DNA from 3 places in the Arthrobacter sp. SLBN-100 genome. Region 1 is predicted to be linked to each of the others. Evidence: riboswitches for the same ligand, from Rfam matches in the RefSeq annotation. Region 1 holds a riboswitch; each other region holds the start of a gene.

Region 1 (5,940 bases):
GCCCAGGCGTCGCTGGTGGCCCGGTGGATGCTGGTGGGCTTCGTCCATGGCGTCATGAACACAGACAACATCACCATCTCCGGCGAAACCATCGACTACGGCCCCTGCGCGTTTATGGACGCCTTCAACCCGGCGGCCGTCTACAGCTCCATCGACGTCGGCGGCCGCTACGCCTACGCCAACCAGCCGGTGGTGGCCGAATGGAACCTCGCCCGCCTTGCCGAGGCAATGCTGCCGCTCATCAACGAAGACCAGGAACAGGCCGTAGCCCCCGCAGTGGAAGCCCTGGGCGCGTTCCGCCGCCAGTACAGTGACGCCTGGTTCGCCGGCATGAAAACCAAACTGGGCCTGAAGGAGAGTGCCGCCGGGAGCCCGGAGGCAGAAGAAGCATCGCAGGTGGTGGACGGCGTGATCGCCATACTCAAGGACGGGCCCGTGGACTACACCTCGTTCTTCCGGAATCTCGGCCACGCGGCGCGGGGAAACCAGCGGCCCGCCCGAGGCATGGTCCTGGACCTCGCGGCTTTCGACGCCTGGGCCGAACGGTGGCAGGCCCTGCAACCCGACGCCGGCCTGATGGACCAGGTCAACCCCGCCTACATTCCGCGCAACCACCTGGTGGAGGAGGCGCTCGCCGCAGCAACTGACGGCGACCTCGATCCATTTAACCGGCTCGTGGACGTTGTCCGTGCCCCATACCAGGAGCGCCCGGGGCTGGAGCGCTATGCCGAGGGAGCGCCGGAGGACTTCGGCAGTTACCAGACCTTCTGCGGCACCTGAGCTGACGGGACGTGCACAGCCGGCACCCGGCGGACGGGGTTGCAGCGAGCGCCAACAACGAAACAGGGGCGGCAGGCGGGGATAATCCCGCCTGCCGCCCCTGTCCGGGTGGTGTGGCTACGCTACGTGGACGAAGGAAGCGCCCCCGAGCCAGCTGATGGAGTGGACCTCGGTCTTGTAACCGTCCACGCCGCCGCTGACAACCTGGCCGTTGCCGGCGTACACGCCGACGTGGCCGGCGGTGATCACCAGGTCACCGGCAGCGGGGGTGCCCACAACGGAGCCGTACTGGAAGAACTGGCCGGGAGCCAGGTCGCCAACACTCTTACCCACCGAGCGCAGGGCCTTCTCCACCATGGCGGTGCAGTCCTGCTGGACGCCCACCTGGCCGTAGGCCGACGCCAGGATGGCAGCGCCCGCGCCCGAACCGGTGGCAGCTGCCGGAGCTGAAGCGTAGGACACGTTCACTCCAGTGTTGGCCGGAGCCGGGGCAGCGGCTGCCTGAACGGGTGCAGGAGCGGCGGCCGGAGCAGGAGCGGCGACGGGTGCCGGAGCAGCGGCCGGAGCAGCTGCAACATACCCGGCGCCCGGGATCTGAATCTGGTCGCCGGGGTAGATGATCGCGGAGATCGCCAGGGCGTTGGCCGACAGAACGTCATTGAGGCTGACGCCGTAGGCAGCCGAGATGGCACCCAAGGTGTCACCCGAAACCACAGTGTGCACGTTGGCGGCAGCTGCTGCGGGAGCAGCGACGGCAGCGGCGGGCGCAGTGTAAGCCTGGGTGTTAGTGGTCTCGGTGGTGTCCGGTCCGGTTACGCCTGCGTGGGCCGGGGCGCCCACACCGAAGGCAATGCCGGAAGCTGCTGCTACGGCGAGCGCCGGGCGGCCAAGCGACTTGGCTGATACAGCCAAGCCCTGGAGCGCGATTGAGCGGGCCGGAGTCGCGCGGTGACGGGCGGTGGTGGAATTTTTTGACACGGTTGATCGCCTCTCCCATGCCTGCGGGGTGAGCTGTCGGGTTCGGGTTGGAGATACCCGGCCGGGAGCGGCTCCGAACGGAACGGAGGGCGCTATCGACTTGACCCCAAGGCCTCTGAGGAGGCCGCGGAAATGTGGTTCCCCCGTCCCTGCCAGCTGGAAAGCGATTGAATCCCGGATCAGTGGCAGGGCTCGGCATACTGATGGGAATGTCCCGGTCTGGGAGGGACACCTGAAGACCATAGCCCGCACCGGGACCGATTGTCACGTTTGGGTAACATACGAGCGGCTTCTCTCGTATTTAGCAAATGATTGGATTCTTCCTACACCGGGCCTTGACCTCAGGAGATAGAAACGCCGTACGCCGCCAGGTGTTGTTTGTCACAAAGTAATAAAGCTCCGCCGGAATGGGGTGGCTGAATCTTGTCCGCGAGGGCAGAGGGTAGGAGGATGAGCGCACTCAGAGGAGGCCCCGTGACTCAGCTCGGCAAGTATGAGAAGTATCTGATCGAAGAATTCTTTGACGACTACCGCGCCGGGACTTTAAGCCACCGGACGTTCACCCGGCGGGTGGCCTTCATTACCGGCAGTATGGCGGCTGCCGCGGCCGCGATGCTGCTGGTCGGCTGCACGCCCAGTGAGATGCCCCGCAGCACCGACCCGATTCCCGCGCCCGAGGCCTCTGCGTCGACTGCCTCCGGAACGGCCGGTTCCGGTGCGGTGCCCGGGGCGAAAAGCCCGCTCTCCGTACCTGAGGGTGCTGCTGGAATGACGACGGCGACCGTCCAGTTTCCGTCCGGCGGAACCTCTGTCAGCGCCTACTTGGCCCGCCCGGAGTCGACCGGGCCCCGTCCTGCAGTGCTGATCTGCCACGAGAACCGTGGCCTGACACCCCACATCCAGGACGTGGCGCGACGCTTCGCGAAAGAGGGCTACGTGGCCCTTGCCCTGGACCTGCTGAGCCGGGAAGGCGGAACCGCCGGCATGGACCGCGATGCTGTTCCCGGCGCCCTCACCACGGCCGGGGCCCAGCGGCACATCGCCGACTTTGGAGCGGCACTGGAGTACCTCCGGGGCCAGGACTTCGTGGAGGGTGAACGAATTGCCATGACCGGTTACTGTTTCGGTGGCGGCATCACCTGGCAGGCAGCCACAGAGCTGGACGGGCTGAAGGCGACCTCGGCTTTTTATGGGCCCGCCCCTGACCTGGGCAAGGTGCCGGGGATCAAGCCTGCGGTCTTCGGTGTATATGCAGAGCTGGATCAACGCATCACGGGTGCCATGCCGGCGCTCAAGGATGCGCTCGCTGCCACCGACGTTGTCCATCAGCTCACTGTCTACCCCGGTGTGGGCCACGCGTTCCACAATGACACCGGTGACCAGTACAACGAGGCCCAGGCCACAGCCGCCTGGAAAGACACCCTCGCCTGGTTCAGCCAGCACCTCTGAAGTGCACCGTCCTGCCCGCCGGGAGGAAGCGGGAGGTCTCCGCTGCATAACGATGTCAGGACGCTGGCCTTCAACCAGAGGTTGAAGCCGGTAAACTTCCGGACTATGTCTCGGTTCGTTACAAAAGCCCGGTCCCTCCTGCCGGCGGCGCTTCTGGTGGCCCTGACCGCAATACTGGGGCTGGCACCGGCGGGCGCAGCGGAAAGCGACCCGACCGGCGATTACCCCTCCTGGGAGGATGTGCAGGAAGCAAAGCAGACCGAGGCTGGCAAGGCCGCTGAAATCAGCAGGATTGACGGCCTTTTGGGTGACCTGCAGGCCCAGTCCGAGTCCTTGGGTACAGCCGCCGTCCAGTCGGCAGCCGACTATGCTGTCACAGACTCTGCGCTGCAGAGTGCCAGCGCAAGAGTGGAGGCCCTCACCGCCCAGGTCTCACAGGCCAACGCCGATCTGTCCCGGCACCGGAAGGAACTTGGTGCCCTCGCGGCCCAGTCCTACAAAACCGGCGGCACCACCATGGGATTCTTCGTTGCCCTGGATGCGATCCAGGCCAACAGCATTCAGGGGCTCAACGTGGTGCAAATCGTCGGGGACAAAACGGCGGGGCTGGTCACAAAGGCCGAAGCCGGTGGCCGGATCGCATCCTCGTTGGCTGCCCAGGAAAGTGCTGCCAGAGCCGAACGTGAGCGGCTGTCCCTTGAAGCCAAGGCCAAGCTCGACGCCGCCCGGTCCGCGCAGGAGGCGATGGCGCGCCAGGTGGCGGAAAGCCGGCAGCGCAGCGAGGAGTTGACAGCCCAACTGGCCTCCCTCAAGGGCACGACGGCGGAAGTTGAGGGAGCCTACCGGCAGGGCCAGGCGGCACTTGCCGCTTATGAGGCAGCGCAGGCCGCCAAGCGCGCCGCAGCCGAAGAGCAGGCCCGGCAGCAGGCCGAAGCGGCAGCCAGGGCAGCCGCAGCGGCTGCCGTCCGACCGCCCGCTCCGCCCGTCCCCGCACCGGCAAATCGCGTACCCGACGACCCCGCACCCGGCAATCCGGCACCTAACAACCCGGCGCCGGCAAATCCTGCCCCCGCACCCGCCTTGCCCGTGGCACCCAGCCCGCCGCCCGTCGTCGTGCCCTCCGTTCCCGGCGGCGCCGTCAATGACCCGGCAGGCGCCAAAAGCTACGCCTCGGGCAGGCTGGGCTCGTACGGCTGGGGCCAGGACCAGTTCCTCTGCCTCGCCCAGCTCTGGACCAAGGAATCAAACTGGCTGACTACCGCCACGAACCCCTACTCCGGCGCCTATGGAATAGCCCAGGCACTTCCGCCCGGAAAATACTCCAGCGCCGGCAGTGACTGGCTCACCAGTTACCGGACCCAGATCGAATGGGGCCTGGGCTACATCCGCGGCCGCTACGGCTCTCCGTGCGGGGCCTGGAACCACTCGGCGGCCAACAACTGGTACTGACCCCGCTAGGCTTTTCCCATGCCTGACTTCGAACGGTTCCGGATCCTGCTCGAGGAGGAGCGGGCGCGGAAAGCGGCGTTGCTTCCGGCCCTCCGCGCCGACATCGCCTCGGCAAACTCCGCCCGCCAGGATTCGAACGTGGATGACGAACACGATCCGGAAGGCTCCACCATCGCCTTCGAACTGTCGCAGGCCTCGGCACTCCTGCAGCAAAGCAGCGCCGGACTGGACCAGGTGGAGGCGGCCCTCGCCAGGATCGCCGACGGCACCTACGGGACCTGCGCCGTCTGCGGGGAAGCTATCGCTGACGGCCGGCTGGAGGCGCGCCCCTGGACGCCGTTTTGCATCCGTCATGCGTCGGCAGGCCGGATCCGATGAGCAGCAGCGTCGATATTGTTGCAGCCGCTGCCGGGTTTGTTGACCGCACCCTGCAGAATGAGGGTGCCTGGTTCCGGGCGGACGACGTCGAGGGCCGGCTGGGCGGCGCGCTCACCTCCTACGGATCCTCCATCGGCGCCGTCCGGGGAACCATCCGTGATGCCCTGCGGAAGTACAAGGACCTCGATCACGACGCCGTGGTGCAGTTGGCCTCGGCGCTGTGGGGACAGCCGCGGCCTGGCTCCCGCGCGGTCTACGAGCGCCGGCTCGCCGCCATCGTGCTGCTGCAAACCAAGGCGGCGCTGCTGCGCCATTCGGACCTGACGCGGATCGAAAGCTTCCTCCGGTCCGCCGGAACCCGGGAGCTGGCTGACCCGCTGCTGGCCGACGTGGTGGCCCCATTCCTTGCGCGGCTCAATGGCCGCGACCGGCAGCGGGCCAACATTGTCCTTGCCCGGTGGCGGACAGACCCGGATACGCAGTTACGCAACGCAGCCGCTTTCCTCGAGCAGCAATCCACACCCGAAGCCCCACCACAAGGAGACACCCGTGAACGATCGCTATGACCTGGAACGCTTTGTTGCCGCGCAGGACAACGGCGGGATTTTTGACCAGGCGCTGGCCGAACTGCAATTGGGCAGCAAGTCCGGTCACTGGATGTGGTTCATTTTTCCGCAGCTCGCGGGCCTGGGCCACAGCGAGACATCCCGCCGCTACGCCATTAGCTCCCTCGAAGAAGCCAGGGAGTACCTGGACCACCCGGTATTGGGTCCGCGGCTGCTCGAGTGCGCCCAAGTCCTCACCGCCCATCCAGACCGCACCGCGGGGGACATTTTTGGCGGCGTCGACGCCCGGAAGCTGCACTCGTCCATGACGCTGTTCACGCGCGCAGCCCCGGGGGAAACC
Region 2 (5,940 bases), 3.0 Mb from region 1:
GAAGTGCGCTATCGGCTAATTCCGGTGTGTGCGGATCCGCCGTGTCCGGCCGCAGCGACTGACGCGACCTGCGCGGTTAAACGAAACAACCCCTGCCGCAAGGGCAGGGGCCGTTTTCGATCCGGTCAGCGGCATAAACGGGCCGGGAGTGTCAGTTCACGCGGATGAAGACCGGGCCGGAGCCAACGTTGGCGCTGAAAACAACCGTCTGGTTGCCGTTGTAGCCGCCGTGCACTGCCTGGCCGTTTCCGGCGTAGACAGCGATGTGTGCCACACCGGCGCCACCGTCGGCGTAGTAGATCAGGTCGCCCGGCTGCGCTTCAGCGGCGCTCACGGTGCGGCCCAGGGAAAGGTAGCCGGCGGGCCAGTCGTGGAAGTTGATGCCGACGGCGGCCAGGGAGTTGGTAACCAGCATGGTGCAGTCCTGCATCACACCGAGCTGGGCGTAGGCGGCCGAAAGGATAGCTGCACCCTTGCCGCTCGCCGAAGCGGCGGGGGCTGCGGCAGGAGCGGAGGCCGTCACCTTGGCGGCTACAACAGGGGTGGCGGCCGGAGCGGGGGCTTCCTGGACCTCAACCTCGGGCTCCGGCGCTTCCACAACGGGAGCCGGAGTGGTGGTCACTGCGGGCTTTTCGAAGGAAATGGCAATGGTGGACTCAGCCGAAATCGGCGCCTCAACCGTTGATTCAACTTCCAGGTTCGAAGCCGGAGCGGAGTCACGCTGGACGTTGGCGTCAGCAGCGTTGGCTGCCAGGCCGCTGGTCAGGACCAGGCCGGAAGCGGCTGCGATCACTGCTGCCTGGCGTCCAACGCCTCCTGCATTGCCGCCTACAGCTTTGGCAATAATGGCGAGCGAATTGGTTTTGGTGACCTCGGCGCGATGCCGTGCGGTTGCACGAGTAGTCATCAGTTCTCTCTTTCGTTTTCCCCGGTCGCCTTGTAGGCAGACAGGGGGTTTGGACGTGCCGGCATCTTGGGGGTACGCCGGCACGTCACGAACGGGGATGTATAGCGAAAATGCGTTTGGGCAAAGAAAAAGCTCTTGGACCCGGAGGTCGAAGAACTAGTTCATGGTGAAGAATGCGGAGGAGCCGGTGGCGGCAGCCGCGTGCAGCAGCGTCCCCTGGGAGGGGTTCAGTGCGCTGATCATCATGCCGTTGCCGACGTAGATGCCAACGTGCGCGCCGCCGTTCTGCATGACCAGGTCACCAGGCTGTGGAGTGGAAGTCGGCTTCATAACAGTCCACGCATTGGTGCGGGGAATGCTGATGCCGGCCTGTGCGTAGACCCACTGGGTGAAGCCCGAGCAGTCCCAGCCGGTGACGGGGCTGGTGCCGCCCCAGACGTAGGAGCGGCCAATGCCGGTGTACGCGATGGCAGCAATGCCTGAAGTGGAAGCAGAAGAGGCGGTTTCGGCCAGCTTCTCCACGGTGGAGGCAGCGGTTCCGGTGGCAGCCGTTCCGTTACCTGAGGCAGTGGACTGGGTACGTACGGCCTGCACCCTGGGAGCCGCAGTGGTCTTGACCACCGGGCGCTCGAAGGAGACGGTGGCCGTGGGCGCCGCAGTAACGGCAAGGGCGCTCTGCGCTGAACCGGACTCGGCGGAGGCGGACACACCAGGGGTGGTGTCTGCGGCGGTGGCCGGCAAGCCCATGCTCAGGATGAGGCCGGAGGCAGCTGCGATAACGGCAGCCTGGCGACCAACTGTCCCGGCATTGGCACTAACAGCTTTGGACACAGTGTCCAAAGGGTTGGTGCGAACCGTTTGCGCACGGTGGCGCGCAGAATTATGGCGTGAAGACACGAAGGTAGCCTCTCCCAATGCCTGCGAGGTGAGCTGTCGGATTCGGATGGGAGTCACCCGGCCACGCGGCTTCCAAGGAAGCTTTGCGACTTAACCCCAAGGCCTTCCCATGGAAAGGCCAAAATTGGTTCCCCCGCCCCTGCCAGACGATGTCATGCGAACGGACCTTGAGCGGTGGCAGAGCTAGGCAATCCGCACAAGAGCGTCAACTTCGGAAAAGTTGACGCGAGTTAGACGGTACAGCAGTTTTGATTGAATGTCACATTCAGGTCACGGCAACTCAAGAGCATCTGATAGCTCATTGTCACTTGACTACAGCCAGCCAGTGGGGTCAACCACTTCACCATTGACTTGGACTTCGAAGTGCAGGTGGCAGCCCGTGGAGGCCCCCGTAGTGCCGCTGAGCGCGACAACTTCCCCGCGGGATACCGTCTGGCCTTCCTTCACGTTGAAGGACGACAGGTGGTTGTAGGTGGTTTCCAGGCCGTTGCCGTGGTCAATCACAACGCGGTTGCCGCCACCGAACTGGTGCCAGCCCACAAACGTAACGGTTCCGGTTGCCGCAGCCATGACCGAGGTGCCGCACTGGGCCACATAGTCCTGTCCGCGGTGAAAGTCTCCCGTGCCGCCGGTGATGGGGCTGACCCGGTAGCCGAACGGCGAGGCGGTGCTCATCACGGTGAGCGGGGCGCCAAGGCTTCCGGCCGAGGCGGCGCGGCTGATGGCGCCGGCCGACTGGGCGCTCAGCAGCTGCTTCAGCTTGCCGTCGGGGTCAGCCTGGGTGACAACGGCGGAGCGGCTGAAGTCAATCTGGGCTCCGGCTTCCGCGGAAACCTGGGGCTGGGGCGTCACAGAGGAGGCGGCTACCGGGGTGGCGCCCGAGGCGTCGGTGGCCATGACGGGACTGGTGGCCGGAACTGTCACAGTGAGGACCAGGCCGGTGGCGGCAAGGGCCATGCCGGCCTTCTGGCCGATGCCGCTGGCCCCGGCGAACTCGGTGATCTGGCGGAAGGGACCCCGACGCCGGCGAGCATCACGGTGCGGATCGCGGGGGCGCTCCGAGGTGATGACTTCGACAACGCGCGGTGTCGAAGCGGGGCCCGCCGCGCGGCGGCGACCCCTGGAATTCTGCATGGTCAAGAAGGGTTCCTCTCTGGAAAGCCTGCGGAGTTAGCTGTCGGATTCGGGTCAGAGAGTTCAAAGACCCGGTCCGCCGTAAGCAAGCTTCGGCACAGAGATATCCCGTTAAGGATCCTTCGCTGGAAGAGGCTTGCTGCTGACGGACTTCACCCCAAGGCAGTCCCCCGCTGCCGGTTGTGGTTCCCCCGCCTCTGCCAGTTACGACTCGCACTCCTGATCCGCTGGCAGAGCTCGGCTCCAGATCAGGTAACGCTTTAATATCAACGCTTGGTTCAACTATAGAGGCTTAAGCCGCTTGGTAACAATTCCGTTATCTTCGCGTAAGTGGCCGCTCGTAGGGTAACGCGCCGCTAGCCGGCAGGCTGGCGGATGGCAACAAACACGTGTGCGGCAACCTCGGGCGGCAGTTCCAGGGCCCCTTCAATCCCTGCAACCCGGACGGAAATATAGTCGCCCACCCGTTCCAGCGATACGGCTGCACCCGGACGGATACCGCCTTCATCGAGCTGGGACAGCAGTTCCGGCTCCACCTGGATGGGCTCCGCGAGCCTGCTCACGGTCACCTCAGATGCCGGACCGTAGGATTTCATTGCTTCAAGGAGGCTGATGGCACCGTCGGCGAAGCCCAATGAGGGCGTACCGCCCAAGGCCGCCAAACCGGGAATCGGATTCCCGTACGGAGACTCCGTGGGGTGGTTGAGCATCTCATAGATGCGCCGCTCCACCCGTTCGCTCATGACATGCTCCCAGCGGCAGGCTTCGTCATGGACGTAGGCCCAGTCCAGTCCGATAACATCCGCGAGCAGGCGCTCGGCAAGGCGGTGCTTGCGCATGACCTCCGTGGCGCGCTTCCGTCCCGTTTCAGTGAGCTCAAGGTGCCGGTCTCCGGAGACGACCACCAGGCCGTCCCGCTCCATCCTGCCGATGGTCTGGGAGACGGTGGGCCCTGAGTGGCGGAGCCGCTCGGCGATGCGCGCACGAAGAGCGACGATATTCTCTTCTTCAAGCTCCAAAATGGTCCGAAGGTACATTTCCGTTGTGTCGATCAGATCCGTCATCCAGCTCAGCTCCTAGAGCGCAGTACCTTGCGTTGTCCCACCGTATCGCCTTCACTGCGACGTAGTCCGTGGAAAAGCTTAGCCTATTTTGACTTTGTCCGAATAGTTCACCCCTGTGCTGCGCGGGCGTCTCATTGGCTGGACTATGGTGGCCCAGGTTCCCGCCGAAACAGCGCTTCAGGCAGAATAGGGAAGGCCCTGGTTGCAGTCACCGCCGACTGCCGGCCGCCAACAACCGTCCGGACCAAAGTTATGTCCATGCCGAAATTGGAGCACCTGTGAGCGAAACCAGCATCACTATTCCCGCCGACCTCCTGCCCAAGGACGGACGGTTCGGCGCCGGGCCTTCCAAGGTCCGGCAGGAACAGATTGATGCGCTGTCAGCCGCGTCAAAGAACATCCTCGGCACGTCCCACCGCCAGGCCCCGGTTAAGAACCTGGTGGGCTCTGTCCGCGAAGGCCTGAGCCAGTTCTTCCGGGCACCTGACGGGTACGAAGTGGTGCTCGGCGTGGGCGGCTCCACCGCTTTCTGGGATATTGCCAGCTTTGGCCTGGTCGAGAAGAAGGCCCAGCACCTTTCCTTTGGTGAATTCGGGTCCAAGTTCGCCGCAGCAACCAACAAGGCCCCCTTCCTGGACGCGTCCTCCATCATCAAATCCGAACCCGGCACCCGCCCCTCAGCGCAGGCAGAAGCAGGCGTGGATGTGTACGCCTGGCCGCAGAACGAGACCAGCACAGGCGTTTCGGCCCCCGTGCAGCGCGTTGCCGGCGTGGACGAAGGTGCGCTGGTCCTGGTGGACGCCACCTCTGCCGCAGGCGGTCTGGACGTCGATGTGGCACAAAGTGACGTTTACTACTTTGCTCCGCAGAAAAACTTTGCTTCCGACGGCGGGCTCTGGCTTGGGCTGTTCTCCCCGGCCGCCCTGGAACGGGCAGCACGGATCAAGGCCAGCGACCGCTGGATTCCGGATTTCCTGGATTTGCAGACGGCCATCGACAACTCGCGCCTGAACCAGACCTACAACACCCCGTCGCTGTCCACCCTCGTGACGCTGGACGCGCAGGTGCAGTGGTTGAACGCCAACGGCGGCATGGACTTTGCATCCGCCCGCACGGCTGACTCCGCCGGCCGCATCTACAGCTGGGCTGACGCCTCCGGGTTCGCCACTCCCTTCGTCACCAACCCGGACGAGCGCTCGAACGTCATCGCCACCATCGACTTCGATGAGTCCGTGGACGCGGCCGTGGTTGCCAAGGTCCTGCGCGCCAACGGCGTGGTGGACACCGAGCCTTACCGCAAGCTGGGCCGCAACCAGTTGCGGATCGCAACGTTCGTGGCCATCGAGCCCGCGGACGTTTCCGCCCTGCTGGCCACCATCGATTACGTGGTGGGCGAGCTGCGCAAGTAGGATATTAAGCACGACGGCGCCGCCCGGGTTTTTCCCGGGCGGCGCCTTTTTGTCTGTCTTAGAAGGAGCGCTCCTGAGGAGCGTCCGACGAGGAGTTGCCGGCAGTGTTCCCGGCGGGGTGGTCTGCGGCCTGGTCCGGTTCAGCGGCGGCAAAGGCACCTGCCTCAGCTTCATGACCGGCAGTCCCTGCCAGAGAATCTTCCGCAGCACCCGATTCCGGCGACTCGGCCTCCACCATTTCCGGTTCGTGTTCCCGCTCCGGTTCCTGTTCATCTTCGGGCCGGACCCGCTCCGCCCACGGAACCCATTCCGGGGCCAGGATGGAGTCTTCGGACGGCAGCAGGCCCAGCTCGTTGACGGTTACCACCTTGGAGCGTGAGTTTCGGGTCAGGACCGCGAACCATTGCCAGCCGCCGTAGCCGGGCAACCTTGATTCAAAAAGATGCGTCACCAGGCGGTCGCCTTCGCTCTTGGCTGCCAGATGCTGCCCGATATTCGACGGCGCCGTAATGCCTTCGATCGCGCTCCG
Region 3 (5,940 bases), 2.8 Mb from region 1:
CCCGGTCTTCCGGCAGCTGACGGAAGAGCTGGTCACCCTGCTCGCTTATGAGGCCACCCGCGAAGTCCGCACCGAACCCGTTACCATCGAAACTCCGGTCAGCACCACCGTGGGTACCGCGTTCACCAAGCCCACACCGCTGGTGGTCCCCATCCTGCGCGCCGGCCTGGGGATGCTCGAGGGCATGACCAAACTCGTCCCCACCGCGGAAGTCGGTTTCCTCGGCATGGCCCGCGACGAGGAAACCCTGGACATCATCACCTATGCCGAACGCCTCCCGGAAGACCTCACGGACCGGCAAATCTTCGTCCTGGACCCCATGCTGGCCACCGGCGGGACCCTGCGCGAAGCCATCAAGTTCCTCTTCAGGCGCGGCGCCTCCGACGTGACCTGCATCTGCCTCCTGGCCGCCCCGGAAGGACTGGCCAAGCTGGAGGAAGAACTCTCCGGCGCGAACGTCACCATCGTCCTGGCCTCCATCGATGAAAAGCTCAACGCGAAGTCGTACATCGTTCCCGGTCTCGGGGACGCGGGCGACAGGCTTTACGGCATCGCGGGGTAGCGCTCAACCCTTTTCCATTCCCCGTCCCGCCGCTAGCCTGTGTGGATGGACTGGAAACTGGAACTTGTGTTTGTCCCTGTATCGGACGTGGACCGCGCCAAGGATTTCTACGTCAACAAGGTGGGATTCAATGCGGACTTCGATGAGCGGCCCTCGGACTCCATCCGCTTTGTCCAGCTGACGCCCCGCGGCTCAGCCTGTTCGATCTGCATCGGGGAAGGGCTGATCGACGCGCCTCCCGGCACCGGCTCGAATCTCCAGCTGGTTGTCAATGACATCCACGCGGCCCACCAGTACCTGAAAAACAACGGGGTGGACGTCAGCGACGTGGACGTGCAGGCCTGGGGCCACTTCGTCTATTTTGCTGATCCCGACGGCAACAGGTGGGCGGTCCAATACATCCCGGGCCGCGAAAGCTGACCCGCGCCGGGCCAGTACGGCTCAGGGGTGGCGTCCGGGATCCGCGGCCTAAGATCAGGCCGCCCGGGATCCTGGGGCAGAATGGGGACCATGAATGTTTCGGCCCCTGCAGCAATCCGGACCCTGACCTGCAGTGCCGTCCTCTTTGACATGGACGGCACCCTGGTCGATTCCACTGCGGTGGTGGAGCAGGTGTGGGGTGAGTTTGCGGCGCGCTACGGACTGGACCTCGGTGAGATTCTCCGGACATCGCACGGCGTCCAGGCGCGCGATACAGTCACCCGGTTTGCTCCCGCCGGTGCCGACGTGACGGCACTTACGGCGGAACTCGGGGCGATGGAACGCGTCCGAACGGACGGCATCGTGCCCCTGCCCGGCGCCGCCCGGCTGCTGGCAGACCTGCCGGCGGAGGCCGTTGCCCTGGTCACGTCGGCCGACCGCATCCTGGCCGAAATCCGCATGAACGCCGCCGGGCTGCCCATGCCAGCCATAGCGGTGACCGCTGAACTGGTGACCCGTGGCAAGCCGGATCCAGAGGGATACCTGAAGGCCGCGGCTAACCTTGGCGTGGATCCCGTTGACGTCGTGGTCTTCGAAGACGCTCCGGCGGGAATCGCCGCAGGAGTGGCCGCCGGCATCCGGACTGTGGCGGTGGGATCCAACACCGGCCCGCTGCCCGCCGGCGTACTTCACATCCAGGACTACAGCGCGGTCGCCGTCGAAACCGGCAAGGACGACGGCCGGACGGTCATTTCCTTCCGGCTTTAAGGTCCGCCACTACGCGCCTAGTACCAGTTGTTGGACAGGTGGAAGTTCAGCGCGCCACAAGGGGACTGGTAGCGCTCCTGGATGTAGTTCAGGCCCCAGTTGATCTGCGTGCGGTAGTTGGTGAGGTAGTCCGGACCGGCGCTTGCCATCTTTTCAGCGGGCAGGGACTGGACGATGCCGTACGCGCCACTGCTTGCGTTGGTGGCCGTGGTGGTCCAGTCGGACTCCTTGGTCCAGAGGGTCTGCAGGCACTGCATCTGGTCCGGAGCCCAGCCGTAGCTGCCAAGCTGGCCGGCGGCGTAAGCCTGGGCACCGGCGGGGTCATTAACCGCGACGACGGGTGCCGGCTCAGGAGCGGCAGCAGGCGCGGGGGCGGGCTCGGGAGCCGGTGCCGGTTCGGGAGCGGCCGCCGGTGCCGGCTCGGGAGCGGGAGCCGGTGCCGGCTCTGCCGCCTGCGGGGCCACCGCGATCTCCTCGGCGGCGGGAGCGGGCGCCGGGTTGGCCCGGATTTCGCTCTTCTCAATGCTCAGGTTGGAGTGCGCCTCAGCGGCTTGGGTTTCGGTGGCGGCAACCCGGATGCTGGACTCGGTAGCCTGTCCGGCCGCCCCGACTCCTACGAGGAGTGCAGCGGATGCGGCAAGTACGGCCGCGCGCTTACCGACAGAAGGGAATTTCCCGGTTTCCGGTGCGGACTGCGGTGCAGACTCGTTTTTCGGGCGTGGCTGTGCCAGGAATTTGAACATGATGAATCGCCTCTCACACCTGCGGAGTTAGCTGTCGGGTTCGGATGAGGGCATCCGGCCAGACGGAAAGATCACGTGCTGGCTTAACCCCAAGGGCAATCAGTGCCCGGGACGGTGGGTCCCCCGCCTCTGCCTTGGTTCAAGAGAAATCCGGGAAGTGGCAGAGCTTGGCGTCATCCGGATATACGGCCCGAACGGGAACCGTACCTAAACGACGGTACAGGAATTCAAAGCACAAGTCACATTTTGGTAACAGAGATCACGATGACGGCGCGTCGCCTTGCTGCAAAGGCCCCCGGATAGGCAGCTGCAGGGCGAACTGTGTGCGTCCCGGCTGTGACGTCACCGTTACCTTTCCTCCATGCGCCTCGATAATGGACTCCACGATGGACAGCCCAAGACCGCTCGTACCCTCCGTTGCTGACGCACCCGACTGGTCTCCTGCGACCTTTCGAGCCGCGTCTGCGCGGGCGAAGCGTGAAAAGACGTTGTCCACGAATTCTGCAGGGATCCCGCCGCCGTCGTCCGTTACCGTTACTGCCGCTGCCCCTTCAGGAGACTTGCCTACGCCTGTGACCACCGTGGTCCCCGGGGGAGTGTGCTTGCGTGCGTTGGACAGCAGGTTCATCAGGACCTGGCGCAGCTGGGAGGCGTCACCGTTGACCACGACGGGCTCGTCAGGAAGCTCCAGCCGCCAGATATGGCCCGGCGCCATCACCTTTTCGTCGCTGACGCACTCAATGACCAGTTGCGTCAGGTCCGCCGCGCTGAGCTTGAGCGGCTGCCCCTCATCGAGCCGTGCCAGCAGCAGCAGGTCTTCCACCAGGGCGGTCATCCGCTCCGACTGGCTCTGCACGCGGGCCAGCGATTTTTGGCCATCGGGAGTGAAGTCCTCCGTCATCCGCATCAGTTCCGTATAGCCGCGGATCGCCGTCAGTGGAGTGCGCAGTTCGTGCGAGGCGTCGGCCACGAACTGCCGCACCTTGGTTTCGCTCCTCTGCCGCGCCTGCAGCGCGTAGGCCACGTTGTCCAGCATGAGGTTGAGCGCGTGGCCCACGCTGCCCACTTCCGTTCCCGGGTTGGAGTTCGACGGCGGCACCCGCACCGCCAGTGCCACCTCGCCGGCGTCCAGCGGCAGCTGTGAAACGCGGGTGGCTACCTCTGACAGCTGCTCGAGGGGCTTCATGGTGCGGCGGATCAGCACGGTCCCCACCAGTCCGATGAGCAGCAGGCCGCCCAGGGAGACGAACACAAAGGTCCACACCAGGGAGGTGAGTGTGCTCTCCTTGGCAGCAAGGGGGAGTCCGGTCACCAGCACATCCCCGAAATTCGTCTTAACGGCTATCAACCGGTAATCGCCGTTGGAGAGGGTACGGTCCACTGGCTGCGCATCCGTGGCCAGGGCCAGCAGGGCCTGCTTGTCCTCGGCAGACAACGCCGAACGGGTGGTGTCCGGCGCCAGGAACCCGGCGCTGTTAACCTGCCCATTGAGGATACGCGCGTTCAGGGTTCCTACGCTCTGGCCGCGGGCGTCCAGCGGGTCCCTTCCGTTGAAACCGCCCATGGGCGGGCGGCCGGGATCGTTCGACCGTTCCGCGGCCTGGCTGAGCTGTCCGTCGAGTTGGCGGGTGAGGAATGCGTCCATTGAGGCATAGCTGACCACGCCCACCGCGCCGCAGATGGCGATCAGCAGGGCCATGGCAAGGAGGATCAGGCGGGTGCGCAGGTGCCAGGTGCCGGGCTTGAGCCAGCTCCGGGGATGGGGCGCAACCTGTTGCGAGGCCATGGTGCGCCTACTCAGCAGGCTTGATGACGTATCCGGCGCCGCGCACCGTGTGGATCATGGGCGGGTGCACGGCATCCACCTTCTTGCGCAGGTAGGAGATATACAGCTCCACGATGTTGGCCTGGCCGCCGAAGTCGTAGTCCCAGACGCGGTCCAGGATCTGCGCCTTGCTGATCACCCGCTTGGGGTTTTCCATCAAATAACGGAGCAATTCGAATTGGGTGGCCGTGAGCTGGAGTTCCTCGCCCGCCCGGGTCACCTCCCGGGTGTCCACGTTCAGGACCAGGTCGCCCACCACCAGTTCAGCCGTATCCATGGCGGCCACCCCGGAACGCTGGACCAGGCGGTGCAGCCGCAGGAGGACTTCCTCCATACTGAACGGCTTGGTGACGTAATCGTCGCCGCCGGCTGCCAGGCCCACGATCCGGTCCTGCACAGCGTCCTTGGCGGTCAGGAACAATGCCGGGACCTCGGGCGCGAAGGCGCGGATCCTTGCCAGCAGCTCAACGCCGTCGAACCCAGGCAGCATGACGTCGAGAACCAGGACGTCCGGGCGGAAGTCCTTGGCCAGTTTCACTGCCTCGGGCCCGTCGGCTGCAACGGCAACGGACCAGCCCGCCATACGCAGTCCCATGCTCATGAGTTCTGAGAGGCTCGGCTCGTCGTCCACCACCAGGGCCCGGATGGGGGAACCGTCCGGGTGGGCGAGTTGGGGGAGGTTGTTTGTCATGGAGTGCTGTGTGGCCATGGAACAACTCTCCGATCACTCGTTTAGCCCGGGCTTTGGGATTCCTGTGTCCTGGCTGTGAATCCCAGCCTAGCGAGCTGGGTGTCAAAAGCGGCCTGCGGGGGCTTTTGGATGCGGCCTGGAGGGGCCGAATGATCCTTCTTGCCGGACTTGCCGGACTTGCCGGACTTGCCGGACATGCCGGTCATGAGATGGAAGACGGGCGGAATTTTCTCCGTAGCGACGGCATGTCGCTGGACAGCGATGCCCTCGCGCAGGGGCGATTTTGGTATTGCCCGCGTATTTGAAGAAAAAGAGCCTAAGCGGAGGTGCAGCCGAATTAAGTTCCCTGGATGGGCCTTCTGAGGACAGGAAGCGGGATAATGAATGGCATTCTGGCAGCACTCAAGAATCGTGATCTACACCACAAAAGCTGATTTTGTCTCAGAATGCGGACTAATTGATCCATTGTTACTTGCAAGTTCGCATTGTTACGCTGCACACTTCCATTGTGAACAAGAACTCAACAGCACCTGCAGCCGCAGACTATTGGCCCAGCACATCCGCTGCTGCCGACATGGGCTGTTGTCGAATGTACGCCTGACCTTCCCACCCCTCGAAGATCTCCAGGCATTCGCCCCCCAGCCCAGCGTAGGGCGTCCCTCCCCAGTTTTTCATTGCGGGGAACCCAGCATTCGAGCCGCGATGACGGCCATTCACATTGAGGTAAGCAAACATGACAGTTGCATCCGGCTACGTCCACATCTCTGTCCGTAACGCCGCCAAGGCTGGCCAGCCCTCCGGCCTCCGCCCCGGCTTCGCACCGCGCCCGTCCCTTGCGCCAACAGCTCCCGGAAGCAGCTTCCCCGCCTCTGGATACGCACCCCAGGGCTACAACCCCAACTCTTACGGCCAGCTCCGTGCCGTCACCCCG

The links. Region 1 has a riboswitch for cyclic di-AMP ahead of FBY31_RS04160 (LysM peptidoglycan-binding domain-containing protein). Riboswitches for the same ligand answer to the same signal wherever they lie in the genome.
Region 2: linked by a shared signal. The riboswitch ahead of FBY31_RS17920 (M23 family metallopeptidase) and the one ahead of FBY31_RS04160 (LysM peptidoglycan-binding domain-containing protein) in region 1 are both predicted to bind cyclic di-AMP.
Region 3: linked by a shared signal. The riboswitch ahead of FBY31_RS17290 (hypothetical protein) and the one ahead of FBY31_RS04160 (LysM peptidoglycan-binding domain-containing protein) in region 1 are both predicted to bind cyclic di-AMP.

What each region holds. Positions count from the first base shown of each region.
Region 1 is NZ_VFMY01000001.1:889,629-895,568, reverse strand. It holds gene FBY31_RS04165 (protein adenylyltransferase SelO) at 1-780, shown strand, start outside; gene FBY31_RS04160 (LysM peptidoglycan-binding domain-containing protein) at 898-1,758, opposite strand; cyclic di-AMP (ydaO/yuaA leader) riboswitch at 1,762-1,934, opposite strand; gene FBY31_RS04155 (dienelactone hydrolase family protein) at 2,233-3,207, shown strand; gene FBY31_RS04150 (lytic transglycosylase domain-containing protein) at 3,313-4,656, shown strand; gene FBY31_RS04145 (TraR/DksA family transcriptional regulator) at 4,675-5,034, shown strand; gene FBY31_RS04140 (DNA alkylation repair protein) at 5,031-5,600, shown strand; gene FBY31_RS04135 (DUF1810 domain-containing protein) at 5,584-5,940, shown strand, end outside.
Region 2 is NZ_VFMY01000001.1:3,879,197-3,885,136, reverse strand. It holds gene FBY31_RS17930 (NlpC/P60 family protein) at 152-907, opposite strand; gene FBY31_RS17925 (C40 family peptidase) at 1,064-1,738, opposite strand; cyclic di-AMP (ydaO/yuaA leader) riboswitch at 1,809-1,969, opposite strand; gene FBY31_RS17920 (M23 family metallopeptidase) at 2,117-2,938, opposite strand; cyclic di-AMP (ydaO/yuaA leader) riboswitch at 2,949-3,160, opposite strand; gene FBY31_RS17915 (metal-dependent transcriptional regulator) at 3,295-4,002, opposite strand; gene serC (phosphoserine transaminase) at 4,281-5,411, shown strand; gene FBY31_RS17905 (DUF3027 domain-containing protein) at 5,470-5,940, opposite strand, start outside.
Region 3 is NZ_VFMY01000001.1:3,736,550-3,742,489, forward strand. It holds gene upp (uracil phosphoribosyltransferase) at 1-562, shown strand, start outside; gene FBY31_RS17280 (glyoxalase superfamily protein) at 608-982, shown strand; gene FBY31_RS17285 (HAD-IA family hydrolase) at 1,073-1,750, shown strand; gene FBY31_RS17290 (hypothetical protein) at 1,768-2,493, opposite strand; cyclic di-AMP (ydaO/yuaA leader) riboswitch at 2,499-2,643, opposite strand; gene FBY31_RS17295 (HAMP domain-containing sensor histidine kinase) at 2,753-4,279, opposite strand; gene FBY31_RS17300 (response regulator transcription factor) at 4,287-5,027, opposite strand; gene FBY31_RS22845 (hypothetical protein) at 5,159-5,314, shown strand; gene FBY31_RS17305 (winged helix-turn-helix domain-containing protein) at 5,743-5,940, shown strand, end outside.